3 regions of the Enterococcus sp. CR-Ec1 genome follow, and region 3 is predicted to be linked to each of the others. Evidence: predicted binding sites of a transcription regulator. Region 3 holds the regulator's gene; each other region holds the start of a gene.
The links. The regulator NrdR, encoded in region 3, represses ribonucleotide reductase genes. The targets are predictions, from matches to a motif close to ACACNATATATNGTGT.

Region 1 (5,129 bases), 530 kb from region 3:
AAGCAGCTTCGTATAAACCAATGTAACCAAGCGAAACAGTGGCACGTTTGTTTTTGAATAATTCGTTGACATTGTCTTTGCGATCCAAACGTTCACCGAAAGCCCCATACATATAAAGGATCGGCGCATTGGCGGGACTCGCTTCTTTACAGCGTTCCACTCGATAGACAAGGGCATCTTTAACGATTTGCAGACGGTCCTCCAGCAGTGACCAGAATTTTTCTTGATCGCCATTTGCTTCTAAGGCGATCCGTGGAATATTCAATGTCACGACACCTAGATTCATCCGACCGACATTGATTTCTTCACCACGTTCGTTTTTCCAGCCTTGCAAGAAAGAACGACAGCCCATCGGCACTTTAAAGCTGCCAGTCAATTCAACCAATTTATCATAATTCAAAATATCCGGATACATCCGTTTAGTGGCACATTCTAAAGCCAGTTCTTTAATATCATAGTTCGGATCGGTAGGTGCCAAGTTGACCCCACGGCGAATACTAAAAATCAATTTCGGGAAAATAGCAGTACGCTTTTCACTGCCTAACCCGTTGATGCGAATTTGGAGAATCGCTCGTTGAATTTCCCGTTCGAACCAGTTGGTTCCTAAACCAAAGCCAAGGGAAGTAAACGGCGTTTGTCCGTTAGAGGTGAATAACGTATTGATTTCGTATTCTAGACTTTGCATTGCATCGTAGATATCTTTGCGGGTTTTGCTCTTCGCGTAAGCTTCCCGACGTTCGGGTGTCTCAATCCATTCTTCGGCATCTTTTAAATGTTTTTGGTAATTCAACTCAGCAAAAGGAGCCAATAATTCATCTGTTCGATCAGCAGAACAGCCACCATATTGACTCGATGCTACATTTGCAATGATTTGTGAGATTTGAGCGGTGGCCGTTTGGATCGATTTTGGCGATTCCACTTCGGCGTTCCCAATTTTAAATCCATTATTTAGCATGCCTTTAAAATCGATTAGGCAGCAGTTAGTCATTGGGGTATATGGATGATAATCCAAGTCATGGTAATGAATGTCGCCTTTTTGGTGGGCATTTGCCACGTGAGGAGGCAGCATTTTCAAACCAATCGATTTTCCTACGATCCCAGCGGTCAAATCACGTTGTGTGTTGAACACGTTACTATCCTTATTGGCATTTTCATTGACGACCGATTGATCTTTATTCATCAATTTATTGATCGTAAAGTTGATGTCTGTTGCTTTGCTGCGTTCGAAATCACGATGGGTCCGGTAGTTGATATATTCTTCAGCCAAGGCATACTCGTTTTTTGCTAACAAGATATGCTCGACGATATTTTGGATCTCATAGATTTTTACATTTGTACGAAAACGTTCCGCGATCTCGTGATCGACACTGTCAACGATCTCGGTGATTTTTTCGTGGTCGATGGGAGAAAGCTCACCGTTGATTTTTCTCAGGGCTTTCACTAACGCATCATAAATTTTTTGATCATCAAAATCGACAAGCCGTCCATCACGTTTTACGATTTTTAACTGACGCAAAGCGGACTGTCTTTCCAACCCTTGCTCAGGATTTCTCTTAATGTTCATCATTTCTACCACTCCTTATCTTCCACAATATAATAAAACAAATTGTAGAAATGAGCAACTATATATAGTAGTCGAAAAGGGTTTGTGTTTTGGATATACACAATATATGGTGTATATTCATTGAGGTGTTTTCGAGAAAACTTGATAAGATTAAGGATTTGGTTGTTCCATGTTTCACATAATGAATAAAAACTTTTTTAAATATATTTTTTCTCTGTTTTGAAGCAGAAGTATTCAATGATAAAGTATGCTACCATAAGGAGAGAATTTTTTTAAAGGAGGGTTCTGTGTGAAAAATATGATCGATGTGAAGCATCTGACAAAAAGTTACGGCACCCGTTTCAATCAAACCAAAGTATTAGATAACCTTTCTTTTGCAGTGGATCAAGGAGAATTTGTTGGGGTCATGGGGCCAAGCGGTGCTGGGAAAACGACCTTGATGAATCTTTTGTCTTCAATCATGCGACCTAGCTTAGGCTCGATCTATATCGATGGCAAAGACATTACCCGAATGTCGGAAAAAGCCCTCAGCGATTTTCGCCGTCAGCAGATTGGCTTCATCTTTCAAGATTTTAATCTTTTAGAGACATTGACAGCCAGAGACAATATTTTGCTGCCTTTAGCGATTGATCGTTTGCCCGTGAAGGAAACCCAAGTACGTATCGAGGAGACGGCCAATTTGTTAGGGATCGAACACTTGTTGGATCGCTACCCAGAAGAATTGTCTGTAGGGCAAAAACAAAGGGTCGCTGCTGCTCGGGCGATCATCAGTCGTCCGGCGGTCCTTTTTGCTGATGAACCCACGGGAGCCCTTGATTCAAAAGCGGCAACAGAATTGTTACGGTATTTAGCGCAGATCAATCAACAAGAAAAAACGACGATCTTGATGGTCACCCACGATCCTTTTACCGCCAGCTACTGCAATCGGATTCTGTTCATTCGCGATGGTGTCTTCTTTGCGGAAGTTGTCAAAAAAGGCAGCCGTCAGGAATTTTTCGAAAAAATCATCGATATGCAGGCTACGATTGGAGGCGGTCCGCGCCATGTTGTTTAAAATCGGCTGGCGGAGTTTTTTGCGGCAGTTTCGCAATTATATGGTGTATTTTATTTGTATGATGACCGCCGTGATGATTTTTTATTCCTTTAACGCCTTGATGAATGATCGTCTGCTGAATCAACGGGTCCAGCAAGACATCCGCATTGAAGGGGTTTTAGGATTCGGCAGCAGTGTGGTTGCCTTTGTCGTCTTGTTTTTTATGCTGAGTGCCAATCATTTTTTTCTTAGTCAGCGACAAAAAGAAATCAGTGTTTACCAGCTTTTGGGGTTGCGGCAAGGTCGTCTTGCTTGGCTGTTGCTACGGGAAACGTTTTTACTAAATTTTTTCTCTCTAGTGACCGGTATCTTTATGGGAATTATTTTTTCAAAATTCTTCTCAATGATTTTGATTCGGGCAATGGGCCTAAATTTGACCAGTCATTTCTTTAATTCACCGCAATCGATTTTTTCGACGGTCTTTGTCTTTATCGCCGCAATGATTATATTGAGTATTCAAGTGATCCTTTTTGTTTGGCGTACCCCAATGAGTGAATTGATCAAGACCGAATACCGCTTACCGATCAAAAAAATGAAAATGACTCCGTTTCGTACATTGATGGGGGTCCTAGGTCTGATTTTACTTGGGGTAGGGTATTATCTGTCATTGACCCTAAGGGAAACATGGACCAACTATATCACGTATACGCAAGATTTTTCAGCGATTCTATGGATCCCTTTACTGATTCTATTTTGCTGTATAACGGCAACCTATCTCTTTTTTGATTGTTCCTTGCCAGCACTGTTGTATTTTTTGAGTAAACCAAAAAAACGCCTTATCAAAGGGGCGAAGTTGATTGCTTACAATAACGTGCGTGCTTACTTGCAAAGGACGTGGAAAAGCTACGCCCTTTTGACGATTATCACTGCAATCGCGATTTCATTGATAGGGGGAACAATGGGGGTCATCTCTTTGAATTACCAAGCAACGAACCGTATCTATCCAACTTCCTTTCAGGTGTCAGGAGAGCAGGCAGGGGCCTTGCGTACCCTTTTAGAAAAGTCGGATGTGCCAATTACAGCGGAACAAGCAATTCCCTACAAAATGACCAATATGACGGTGCAGACACGCTACCTAGGAGAATTGCAAGATGAAAGTGTCGAAAATATGATGGTGAATCTGGTGGCACTTTCGGATTATCAGCGTCTGCGAAAACTGGTTCCGGGTGCTCCTGAGATTCGACTGAGTACTGATAAGCAAGCTGTACTTTTTGACAGTCAATACGACGTAACTCGTTCATTTATCACATATCGCGATGAAGTCAAAGTCGGCAGTCAGCATAATTTTAAACTCATTCAAGCCGAACAAGATTATTTTGGTGATAGTGCTTTACGCTATTCTTTACCCAATGTCCTTGTCATTCAAGATGAGGCGTACCAACAAATCAAAGGATTCACCTATACCATTGCTTATTTACAGACCGAAAAGGTGCAAACAGACGCGCTGACACAGTTGTTGGATGAAGAGCTGCCAATCGAGTGGGCGCATCCATTGACCTATGAATTTAGCGACGACCAAAAAAACGTACGCTTTTATCCAGAGACCGCTCGGGATTCAAGTAGTGATAGTGGTCAGACGACCGCATATCGGCTAACGTTAGCCAATCGCTTTACAACAATGCGCGGGGTGCGACGACAAGCAGGAATCATTTTGTTCGTATCGCTATTTGTTGGGGTGATCGTTTTGATCACCACGTCTAGTAGTTTGATCGTTCGGCAATTTTCTAACACGGAGCGGGAAAAGTACAATTACCGACTATTGACAAAATTAGGCTACACCCGTAATGAAGTGCGCAAGTTGGTGTACTGGCAAAACATTTGGATTTTTATGCCTGGCACCTTATTGGCGATTTTGCATGCGGTATTTGCCATCAATACTTTCACACAGATCATCGATAGTCCCGGGTATTGGGTTGCTCATTTGTTTGCAGCAGTGGCAGCAGTCGTCTATCTGTTTGCCTATTTGATTACCGTCAAGCTGTGTCTGCGGATTATTGAAACTTGATCTATTTATACGATAAAACGATTCTAGGAAACTAGGAGCGTTTTTTTCATTTAACCAATCTTTTTGTATTTCCCTCTGGTACCAGATTAAGAGAATGGTATAATCATAATCAACGAGACAAAGGAGGAAGCGAAATGGAGAAAAAAGAAGAACAGCTTTTAATAGACCTAACGACTGCACGTGGGGTTCCTGGGAATGAGGAGGAAGTGCGTGAAGTCTTTAAAGAATATGCCAAAGACTTTGCTGAAGATATCTTTTTTGATGGTTTAGGAAGTGTCATTGCCAAACATGTTGGTGATGGCGGCGGTCCGAAAATTTTTATTTCGGGACATATGGATGAAGTCGGCTTTATGGTAACAAAAATCACAGAAAAAGGCTTTATTGAATTTCAAACCCTTGGGGGCTGGTGGGGGCAAGTGATGCTGGCACAGCAAGTGGAGATCAAAACCAATGAAGGCAAAGTGATC
Region 2 (5,129 bases), 1.1 Mb from region 3:
ATCTACATAGACGGTCCCTCCTTTGGCTCCTCCTTCATAAAGATCTCGATAAACCTTGGCTACTTGGCTTACTGTATATCCTTTTGGTGCATTGACCGTTTTTGAAATGGAGCTATCCACCCAACGTTGAATGGTGCATTGCACACCGACATGTTCTTCGGGCGTCAACTCCATAGCGGAAATGAACCATGCCGGCAACTGCGCTTTGGTTCTTTCAGGATGATCCATCAGGTATTCGTCAACGATCTCCGCATTGATTTCAATAAACTTACCTAGTCGACCGCTTCTAAAATAAGAAAAGGAGTAGTAAGGTTCTAAACCGGTTGAAACTCCCGTCATCGTGCCTGTCGATCCTGTTGGTGCAACGGTCAAAAGATGAGAGTTACGAATGCCGAATCGCAGCACGCCTTCGTGGATGTGCGCTGGCATTTTTTTCATGTATCCTGTATCGACAAATTTCTTCCGCAACGCTTGCGTCTCTTGGTCATTTTTTCCAATCAGGAAGGGAAAGCTGCCTTTTTCTTTCGCCAATTCAATGGATGCCTCATAGGCAGTGACTGCCATTGCCTCGAAAATTTGATCAACGAATTGATTCCCTTCTGCCGATCCGTATTTTTTCCCACAGTAGATCAATAAATCTGCCAAGCCCATGATCCCTAATCCAACACGTCTTTCCCCTTTCGCCTGCTGCTCATTTTTGTCAAAAAAGTAAGGCGTTGCGTCAATAACATTGTCTTGGAAACGAACTGCTGTTTTCACGGTTTCTTTTAGTTTGGCAAAATCAACGGTGCCTTTCTGGCGATCCGCCATGTTTGCGAGATTGATGGCTGCCAAGTTACAGACGGCATAAGGGGTTAGGGGCTGTTCACCGCACGGATTGGTTGCCACGACTTTTTGTCCGTATGCTGTAGCATTCGTCATCTTGTTGGCATTATCGATAAAGAAAATACCAGGCTCAGCAGAATACGTTGCACAAAAAGTAATCAACTCCCATAACTCACGAGCTTTGATCCTTTGATAGGTTTTGACTTTATGACCAGCTGCTGCCCATTCTCGCACATCCCCGACTTCCGCCCATTTTGCATCATATTGCGCCATCTCTGCTTCTGAATAATTGTCAATATCTGGAAAGCGCAGCTCATACCACCCATCTGTCTTCACTGCTTCCATGAATTCTCCTGTCAAGCAGACTGAAATATTCGCACCAGTTAAGAAATCACTTTCTTTTACCGTATAGCTGCCACCTATTCGCAATTTTTCTTTTGCCTTTTGGATCATGTCATTATGTTCCTTATCTGACGATTCAGGCAGTTGCGCTAGATAAGTGAACATTCTTTCTTCCATTTTTGTCAAAGGATCAAATTGCAGTTTTTCATTGATCAGTTGTTTGATTGCTGCATTCGTGACTGTTTTTTTCAGGTGAAGCAATACAGCAGGATTTTGAACTTTAGAAAGAATAAACGTAAAAATATCTGGATGCCAATCTGCCATCATAATCATCTGCGCTCCGCGACGACTACCTCCTTGTTCGACAAGGTTCGTCAAGTTCGCCAAATCATTCAACCAAGAAACTGCCCCAGAAGACCGACCGCTGACGCCGTGGACCACACTTGATTTTGGTCGCAAGGTCGACCCATTGGTTCCAACCCCACCACCACGACTCATGATTTCCATGACTTCTTGTCGATGGACAGCAATCCCTTTTCGGGAATCATGGATGAAAGGCATCACAAAGCAACTGAAGTAGGTAACTTGAGAATTTGTTCCTGCTCCATAAAGTACTCTGCCTGCGGGAATTAGGTTTTGCGCCACGATTTGTTGGTAAAACGTCTCAAGGAAGCGCTCCTGGTCATGGGACTCGTTGGCAGAAATCCCTTTGGCAACACGATGCGCCACTTGCTCAAAAAAGAGTTCTAACGGTTTTTCAATGTCACTTTTTCTTCTTTTCACAAGTCCACTGGCTTGTTCATCAGTATCTTCTAACGCTGAACGATAGGCCTCTTCCACTTCGATAGAGACTAGTTCCCCATCGATTGCTTTCACAATACCGATTCCTCGTGCAGGATATTTAGGATCAGCTTTCGTTGTCAAAATCACCAAATCATCCTTACCCAACGTTTGATGGGTTTGATCCTTGAATGAGTAACGATCCAACATAATCAAACGAGCGATTCCCTCAAATGTTTTGGTCATTTCCGGTGTGATCGCCGAAACTTCTTGGAACAACTTGATATCCTCGTTCAATTTCTCAATCGTTTGTTTTTTGTAGTCCATTTCTTTCCCTCTCCTTCTAAAAACACAACATATTGTGCTCCGTTTTTATTATCGTACTATATGATGTGTATTTCAATCTTGAATTATATTATTTTCCATGTATAATGAGAATGATTATCAATTAGAAAGTCGGCGATTTTCATGCTTCCTCCCCAATCCAAGGTATTCTCCGTTCAAAGAATTTCTCATTTAGCACTGCTCACCGCAGCGTGTATCGTTGGACGGTTGGTTTTTGTCTTTATCCCTAACGTTCAGCCTATGAGTGCCCTTTTATTTTTAGTGGCTTTTTCTTACTGCTTAACCGATGCGTTGATGATTGCCTTGCTAAGTTTGCTCGGAACAAATATCTATTTAGGCATGGGTCCCTGGACGATCAGTCAATTGGCTGCACTTACCGGCACCATCGTTCTTTTTCAACAGCTTGGAAAAATCCCGATCATCAAGAAAAATCGTATCCTGCAAGCTTTCTTTGCCTTTCTTTGCGGACTTCTTTATGGCTTGATCGTTTCGTTGATGGAGGTTTGGCTTTATCAGTTTCCTTCGTTTCTTGCCTATTACCTTCAAGGACTACTGTTCGATTTCTTTCATGCCAGTGGAAACTTCGTCTTTTATTTGCTTTTATGGCCAGTATTTGAGCGAATAACACCCAACTCCTATAAATTGAAGAAAAAAAACCAGTGATTTCGATGGAATGAAGAATCCGGCTAACTTTGTTTTCGTGTTTCTTTGAAAGAATGTTAGCGTAAAGTTATTGTTAGAAAAACAAAAAAACTATGGCTACTCTTCTGTTTCCTTTGCTTAAAAATCTATCCAAAAAGTAACAGCTAAAAGCCTTTCGAAAGGGTTTCTTTCATCTTTATGCGTCCATTCATTTAAATGAAACGTTCTCTATTTCATCCACGCCCTTGACCGAATGTAGTAGCATTTCTTTCAGATTATTAATGAATGATGATGTTTACTTTTTCTATCATCAGAAATTTATTATTTTTTTTAAATAACAATTTAATTTTTCTTGACCAAAAGAATTCAGAGGTTTATCCTAACTATGGAAAATCAATGACTGGATAAAAAAGAGCAGCTGAAATTTTTTTATTCAATTTGACCTTTGACATTTGTGAAAAAGTGCATAAGAAACTTGATAGTGATCAAGCGCTTATGGAAAGAAATTTTTTTCTCACTAAATTTCAAAAAACGCTCTATTTTAACCAGTCAGAAAAATCATTTTAAGAAGGAGAAAGCGATGAATGAGAAACAATTACGCTGGTATAATATTGCGCTGATGGCGTTCGTCTCTGTTTGGGGACTGGGAAATGTTGTAAACAATTACGCTCAACAAGGATTGACTGTTGTTGTTTCGTGGCTATTAATTATGGCTCTTTATTTTGTACCCTATGCATTAAGTGTTGGTCAGTTAGGATCGACCTTCAAAGAGTCAAGTGGTGGGGTCTCCTCATGGATCAAAGAAACCTCAACAAAGCGGTTGGCTTTTTTTGCTGCTTGGACTTATTGGGTCGTTCACGTGCCCTACTTGGCACAAAAACCCCAAGGAATCTTAGTATCCTTGAGTTGGTTATTTAAAGGAAATGGTACATTTGTATCGACGATGGGTTCCATGGAAGTCTCGTTGATTTGTTTAGCTATTTTTCTATTCTTTTTATGGATTGCCTCTAAAGGATTGACGACCTTAAAAATGATTGGGAACATCGCGGGAACAGCCATGTTCGTGATGTCGATTCTTTTTATTCTTTTAGCAGTCACCGCTCCAGCAATGACTGGTGCTGAAATTGCTACACCAAACATGTCATCTGTTTCAACCTATATCCCTAAATTTGACTTTACCTATTTAACCACGATCTCGATGCTGGTATTTGCGGTAGGCGGCTGTGAAAAAATCTCGCCTTACGTAAATAACACAAAAAATCCTGCAAAAGAATTTCCAAAAGGCATGATCTTTTTAGCCGGTATGGTGGCGTTATGTGCCTTGCTCGGCTCGATTGCTATGGGGATGCTTTTTGATGCCAACCATATTCCAGAAGATTTGATGGTTAACGGCGCTTATGAAGCCTTTCAACGACTTGGAAACTTCTACGGAATCGGCAACTTCTTTGTCATTCTTTATTCCATCGCCAATGCGTTGGCGCAAATCTCTGCTTTGGCCTTTTCAATTGATGCCCCATTGAAAATATTACTGTCTGATGCTGATTCAGAATTTGTACCAAATGGCTTAGCAAAACTAAACAAAAAAGGAACACCAGTAAATGGATATATTATGACTGGTATCCTGGTAAGCATTTTGATCATTATTCCAGCACTAGGAATCGGCAATATGACCGAACTGTACCGTTGGTTGCTGAACTTGAATTCAGTTGTCATGCCACTGCGTTACTTATGGGTCTTCTTAGCCTTTATGCTAGTCAACAAACACGCCAATCGCTTTACTTCCGATTATAAATTCGTGAAAAACACCAAAGTTGGCTTTGGGATTGGCTTATGGTGCTTCTTGTTCACGGCCTTTGCCTGCATTTTAGGGATGGTTCCTAAGCTTGATTATGCGGCAGATCCGCAAGCTTGGTTCTTCCAATTGGCCTTAAATATCATTACGCCGATCGCCTTTCTTTTGATTGGCTTGATCTTGCCAATCATTGCGAAACGTGTAAATAAAAAATAATCATTTGCTCAAAAAAAAGGTGTCCGACAACTATTTCGGTTGTCGGGCACCTCTTTCTTTGTAAATGAACTTCTCCGCCGCGTGCGGTATTTGATCCATCCTCTTGCCGAAGCGTTCATTCCTCTTTGTTGTACTCTTTGTTGTCCTTTTTGATTCCATACTTGATCCACTGCACCTTATAGCGGAA
Region 3 (5,129 bases):
TATGTGCCAGAAGCGATTCAAAAAGAGCGGTTGATGGCACGTAATCAATTGAATGAGCAAGACGCGCAACAACGAATCGACAGTCAGCTTTCAATTGAGAAAAAGAAACAACGGGCCGATATTGTCTTTGATAATCAAGGAACGATCGCCCAACTCAATCAGCAGATCGATGATTGGCTCGCATCTATAAATAAATAGGTAAAGCAGCAGGTTCCCTTTCACTAAAGGGAACCTGCTATTTTATCTTTCAATAGCAAACCTAGCCCTATCATTTCCAAAAACAACTGGCGCTGAAACATGTCGGAAACTGTTTGGTTTGGAAAGTAAGACGATCGTTTATGAATGGTTAAATATCAAAGTACCAGCCCTGATTTATTTTGGGGTCACGATCACGCGATTGCTGGAAAAGGGGTGAAGAACGATCGGCTGATCATAAAAAGAGGTGAGAACCTCCTCAGTAAAAATCGTCTCTCGTTGACCAGCGGCGTGGACTTTGCCGTTTTTTAACATCAGCAAATGAGTGAAAATCGGTAGTAGCTCTTCTGTATGATGAGTAACGTAAAGAAGAGTCGGCGTATTCGGCAGTTGTGAAAAAGCCTCCAGACGGGTTAGCAGTTCTTCTCGCGCAAATAGATCAAGGCCCGTACAAGGTTCGTCCAAAATCAGGATCTCTGGTTGTGCCATCATGGCCCGTGCGATCATGACAAATTGTTTTTCTCCTTGAGAAAGGACGTGATAGGAACGATGGATCAGATGAGTCAGCCTCAAGTCAGCCAAAAGTGCTTTTGCTTGGTCCAGTTGGTTTTCATCATAAGATTCATAAAGACCAATACTGGAATAAAGCCCGGATAGAACGATCTCTTCAGCCCGGTCTCGTCCATAAAACTTATTTTTTAAAGCGGAACTAACCCAACCGATGCGCCGTTGAAGATCCGGGACAGACGTTTTGCCGTATCGTTCACCTAGGACTGTTCGGTGACCAGAAGAAGGCCATAAAGTTCCTGTAATCAGCTGCAAAAGTAAACTTTTCCCCGCGCCATTCAGGCCTAAAACCGCCCAATGCTCATTTTTTTCCACTTGCCAATTGATGGTTTCTAATAAAAATTTTTGGTTGCGAATGATTGAAACCTGTTGAAAATCAAGGACTGTCATCGATAATCGAACCTAATCAGGTTCTTCACCTCCATTTATAAGAATATTCAGAAAATAATACCTACTATTATAACACATCAGTCCAAATTTCGCTGGTTGGTTGGTATCGCATTCATATCTTTTGTCAGAATTCAGAATGCTTGTTATGATGAAACTATACAGGAGGGATGATAACTATGGGTACTTTTAAAGACGAAAAAGATGTGATCGTTGGCAAGGCTAAAGAAAAAATCGGTGAGTGGACCAATAATGAAGAACTTGCCCATTCTGGGAAAGAACAAGCACACGAAGGTCAGATCAAGAAAGAGCACGATCAAAAAAGAGTCAATGAATTAGAAGATCAAAATGACGAGCGCGATGCCCGCAATGATCGAACTACCCCAGAAAATGTCAGCAGTGAAGAATTGTTGCGAGCTGAAAATCCTGATGCCAATAAAATTTCTTCTGCCGATCGTCGAGATGCAGACCAGCTGAAGCATTATACTGGAATTGAAGATAAATTATAACTGAACACGGATGCCTTCGTCTTCTAGACGAGGCATTTTTTTGTTAACCAGAGTGGATGAAGAGTCAAGAGACTACTACTCAGTTGACAATTGCTCAACATCTCATTATAATCCATTAAGATCGCATAGAGAGAAGCAAAGAAATTGGGAGGTGGTCATCAAATGCTTATTTATGCATTGTGTACGACTGTCAAGAAAGTAGAACAGCCGCAATAGGAAACGGAAAATTAGAAAGAAGGCTTTTTTATGATCGAACCTTACCAATTTCATTCAATTAAACATCAAGTATACCAATTAGTTCGAACCTATCAATCGGTGAATGATCCTCGAACGATCAAAACGGTTGAAACGATGACCAAAGACGCCATAGAAAAGTTTTTTCCTGAAGAAGAAACAGCACCACGTGAAATTTTAGCTGCTTTCTTTCAACAGGGGATGACGATCAGTCGCAGCAATGAGCTGTTAACAGAACTCAAAGAGTACGTCCGACCCTTTCAGGTGCCGACAACAAAACAAATTGAAAAAATGTTTCGGAAGGTAAAAAAACTGAAAATACCTGATTTTGCTTCCGTTGATTTAAAAGAGACCACTTATCTTGCTTGGGATGATATCGGTAGTCAAAGCAAGTTTATGATCATAGCCACTGAGCAGGGATTTACAGGACTTCACGGTCATGTGTCAACCGAGGTCAAAAAAGGGATCTGTCCCTTGTGCCAGCATGAAGGAAATGTGTCGATGTTTCTTTCTTTGACCAAGAGCAACGGCGATGGAACATATACGAAACGCGGGAATTATATTTGCCGTGATAGCCAAAGGTGCAATCAGCAGTTGGAACAGCCAGCAAATTTGCATGATTTTGTTTCTTTGCTGCAAATGAAAGATAAATAACGAAATGAAACGGCAGAAATCTTTCTGCCGTTTTTTCTCATTGAAAAAAACAACAGTTATAGCATTATTTAAATTTTGTATTAAATGAACAGAATAAACCACTTTGGCTATTGTACCAATGGATTTCATGTTATAATTAATCATAGAAACCGATGACTTTACGTGAAAACGTAAGCGCATAAGAGAGAAAATGAGGTGGAACTATGCAATGTCCAAAATGTCATCATAACAATTCGAGGGTAGTTGATAGTCGACAAGCCGATGATGGACGTGTGATTCGCCGTCGTCGTGAGTGCGAAAATTGCGGCTATCGCTTTACAACATTTGAACGTATCGAAGAGGCACCCCTACTTGTCATTAAAAAAAATGGTGCCCGTGAAGAATTCAACCGAGAAAAAATTTTACGGGGCTTGATTCGTTCTGCTGAAAAACGACCAGTGACAATGGATCAGATGGAAACAATCGTCGATCATGTGGAAAGTCGTGTCCGTGCTCTTGGTGAAAATGAAATATCTACGACACAAATTGGTGAGTATGTGATGGAAGATCTAGTTGATTTAGACGAGATCGCTTATATCCGTTTTGCCAGTGTATACCGCCAGTTTAAAGACATGTCAGTTTTCTTAAAAGAACTACAAGACATCGTCGAAAAAGCGAAAGAACCACAAGAATAGAGGGGGACAACAAGTGGGCAATAGTTTACCGAATCAATCGTACAAAGTGTTCAAAAGCCGTCCACTTACAACGGAAGGGAAAGACGCCCTCATTTATTTGTATCAACCAATTATTGAAAGTGATGCTTTAGCGTTGTATTTGACACTAGCAAGCGATGTCCAAGCCCAAAGCATTTCTGGCGAGGAGTCGATGACGACCGTGCATCTAGATATCTTGAATGCCATGAATGTCGGAATGCCTCGCTTCATAAAAGCCAAGCAAAACCTAGAAGGTATCGGCTTGCTGAAATCATATGAAAAAGCAGATTTGCAAAACGGATCCTCCTATCTGTATTGGTTGCAAGAACCGGTCCATCCAGCAGCGTTTTTTCAAGATGAATTGTATGCCTATCTGTTGTTGGAAAGAGTCGGAGAGCGTAAATTTAATCAGCTGGTCAAGCTGTATCAGCCAAAGCAGTGTTCCTTGACCGATTATCAGGAAGTGACTCAATCCTTCTCAGCCGCCTATGGGTTAAATACCGCTCGTTTCGCCTCTCATGAAGAAACGTTACAGGCAGTCAGTAATTCTTTTCAAGAATCCAATGCAAACTTGGTGCTTGACGAAAAGCAATTGGATTGGGACTTTCTTTTATATGAAGCGCAACGTCGGTATATCCGTGCCGCTAATTTCACGCCGAGTTTTCGACAAAAGTTAGTTCTATATCATTCCTTATACGGCTATGATGTGTTGGAATTGTTGGATTTGATGGCGGACAATGTTTCTTTGACAACAGGAGAGGTCGATCAGAAGAAGTTGGAACAAGCGATCATGAAAAAATCGCGGCAGACCTTCACGAAAACATCGACAAGAGAAGATCCTCAAGCGGAAAGTCAGTTGCGCCGCTTCAATACCTTAAAACAGAATGGTTTTTCAGAAAATGATGTATTATTGATTCAAGAAAGTGAGAACAATGCACCGATCGCTTTTCTAAAGGCGATCAAAGCGGAGAAAAACAGTTTTATGACCGATTCAGAACAATGGTTGATCAAAAGCCTTGTCGAACGATCACCATTGCCGAATAGTGTGATCAATGTTCTGGTTCATTACGTTTTAGTAGTCCAAAACAATGCCGCTTTATCCGGAAATTATGTAAATAATATTGCCGCCCAGTGGTCAGAATTAAAAATCGGTACGGCAGAAGATGCGATCAAGCATGTTCGGAGCCTTGTTCGAAGTGCCAAGGAAAAACGCAGCCGACCACAAACAAGCGGCAAAAAAATCATTCGCGAAGAAAAGCTGCCTTCTTGGGCTGAAAAACCAGTGGAAGAGACAGCATTAACGCCAGAACGACAAGCAGAATTAGATAAAAAACTGCAAAACTACTTGCATAAGAAAGCTGGTGACAAGTAATGGAAGATGTTGGAAAAAACTTAGGGAAATTATTGGATAAACGCAATTACCGTGATCAGTTTTCATCAATGATGGCAGAAGTTTTGCAAGATCCTGATGTCAAAGCGTTTATTGCCGAAAATGAAGAAGCATTGACCGAAGCGGATATTCAAAAAAGCTATGCGAAACTGTATGAGTTCGTTCAAGAAAAGCGGAAATTCCGCATCAATGATCCTTCCATGATCGCACCGGGCTATGAACCACGCTTAGCGTTAAATTTTCATTTTATTGATGTCACCTATGTGCCAACCCAAGAGTTACTGGCTTACCAGAAACAAGAAGAGATCCGCAGTCGCATCAAAGCGATGGATATGCCTAAAGATATTCAAGAAGCGAGCTTTGCAGATTATCAGCAAACGCCTGGACGAATGGAGGCTATCGCAGCCGCCGTTGATTTTATTAGTGAGTTGACAGCGAATCCGCAAGAATTTCATAAAGGCCTTTACTTTGTAGGAAGTTTTGGGATTGGCAAGACTTACC

Region 1: nrdD (anaerobic ribonucleoside-triphosphate reductase) is a predicted target of NrdR. The motif match lies at 1,662-1,677, and genes of this name have one in related genera.
Region 2: CXM95_RS04025 (vitamin B12-dependent ribonucleotide reductase) is a predicted target of NrdR. The motif match lies at 2,297-2,312, and genes of this name have one in related genera.

The regions. Positions count from the first base shown of each region.
Region 1 is NZ_CP025223.1:1,426,526-1,431,654, forward strand. It holds gene nrdD (anaerobic ribonucleoside-triphosphate reductase) at 1-1,567, opposite strand, end outside; gene CXM95_RS06865 (ABC transporter ATP-binding protein) at 1,854-2,618, shown strand; gene CXM95_RS06870 (FtsX-like permease family protein) at 2,608-4,662, shown strand; gene CXM95_RS06875 (M42 family metallopeptidase) at 4,797-5,129, shown strand, end outside.
Region 2 is NZ_CP025223.1:857,620-862,748, reverse strand. It holds gene CXM95_RS04025 (vitamin B12-dependent ribonucleotide reductase) at 1-2,274, opposite strand, end outside; gene CXM95_RS04020 (hypothetical protein) at 2,416-2,955, shown strand; gene CXM95_RS04015 (APC family permease) at 3,515-4,942, shown strand; gene CXM95_RS04010 (TetR family transcriptional regulator) at 5,058-5,129, opposite strand, start outside.
Region 3 is NZ_CP025223.1:1,956,832-1,961,960, reverse strand. It holds gene coaE (dephospho-CoA kinase) at 1-198, shown strand, start outside; gene CXM95_RS09455 (ABC transporter ATP-binding protein) at 373-1,152, opposite strand; gene CXM95_RS09450 (hypothetical protein) at 1,329-1,658, shown strand; gene CXM95_RS09445 (FusB/FusC family EF-G-binding protein) at 1,905-2,546, shown strand; gene nrdR (transcriptional regulator NrdR) at 2,750-3,220, shown strand; gene CXM95_RS09435 (replication initiation and membrane attachment family protein) at 3,234-4,610, shown strand; gene dnaI (primosomal protein DnaI) at 4,610-5,129, shown strand, end outside.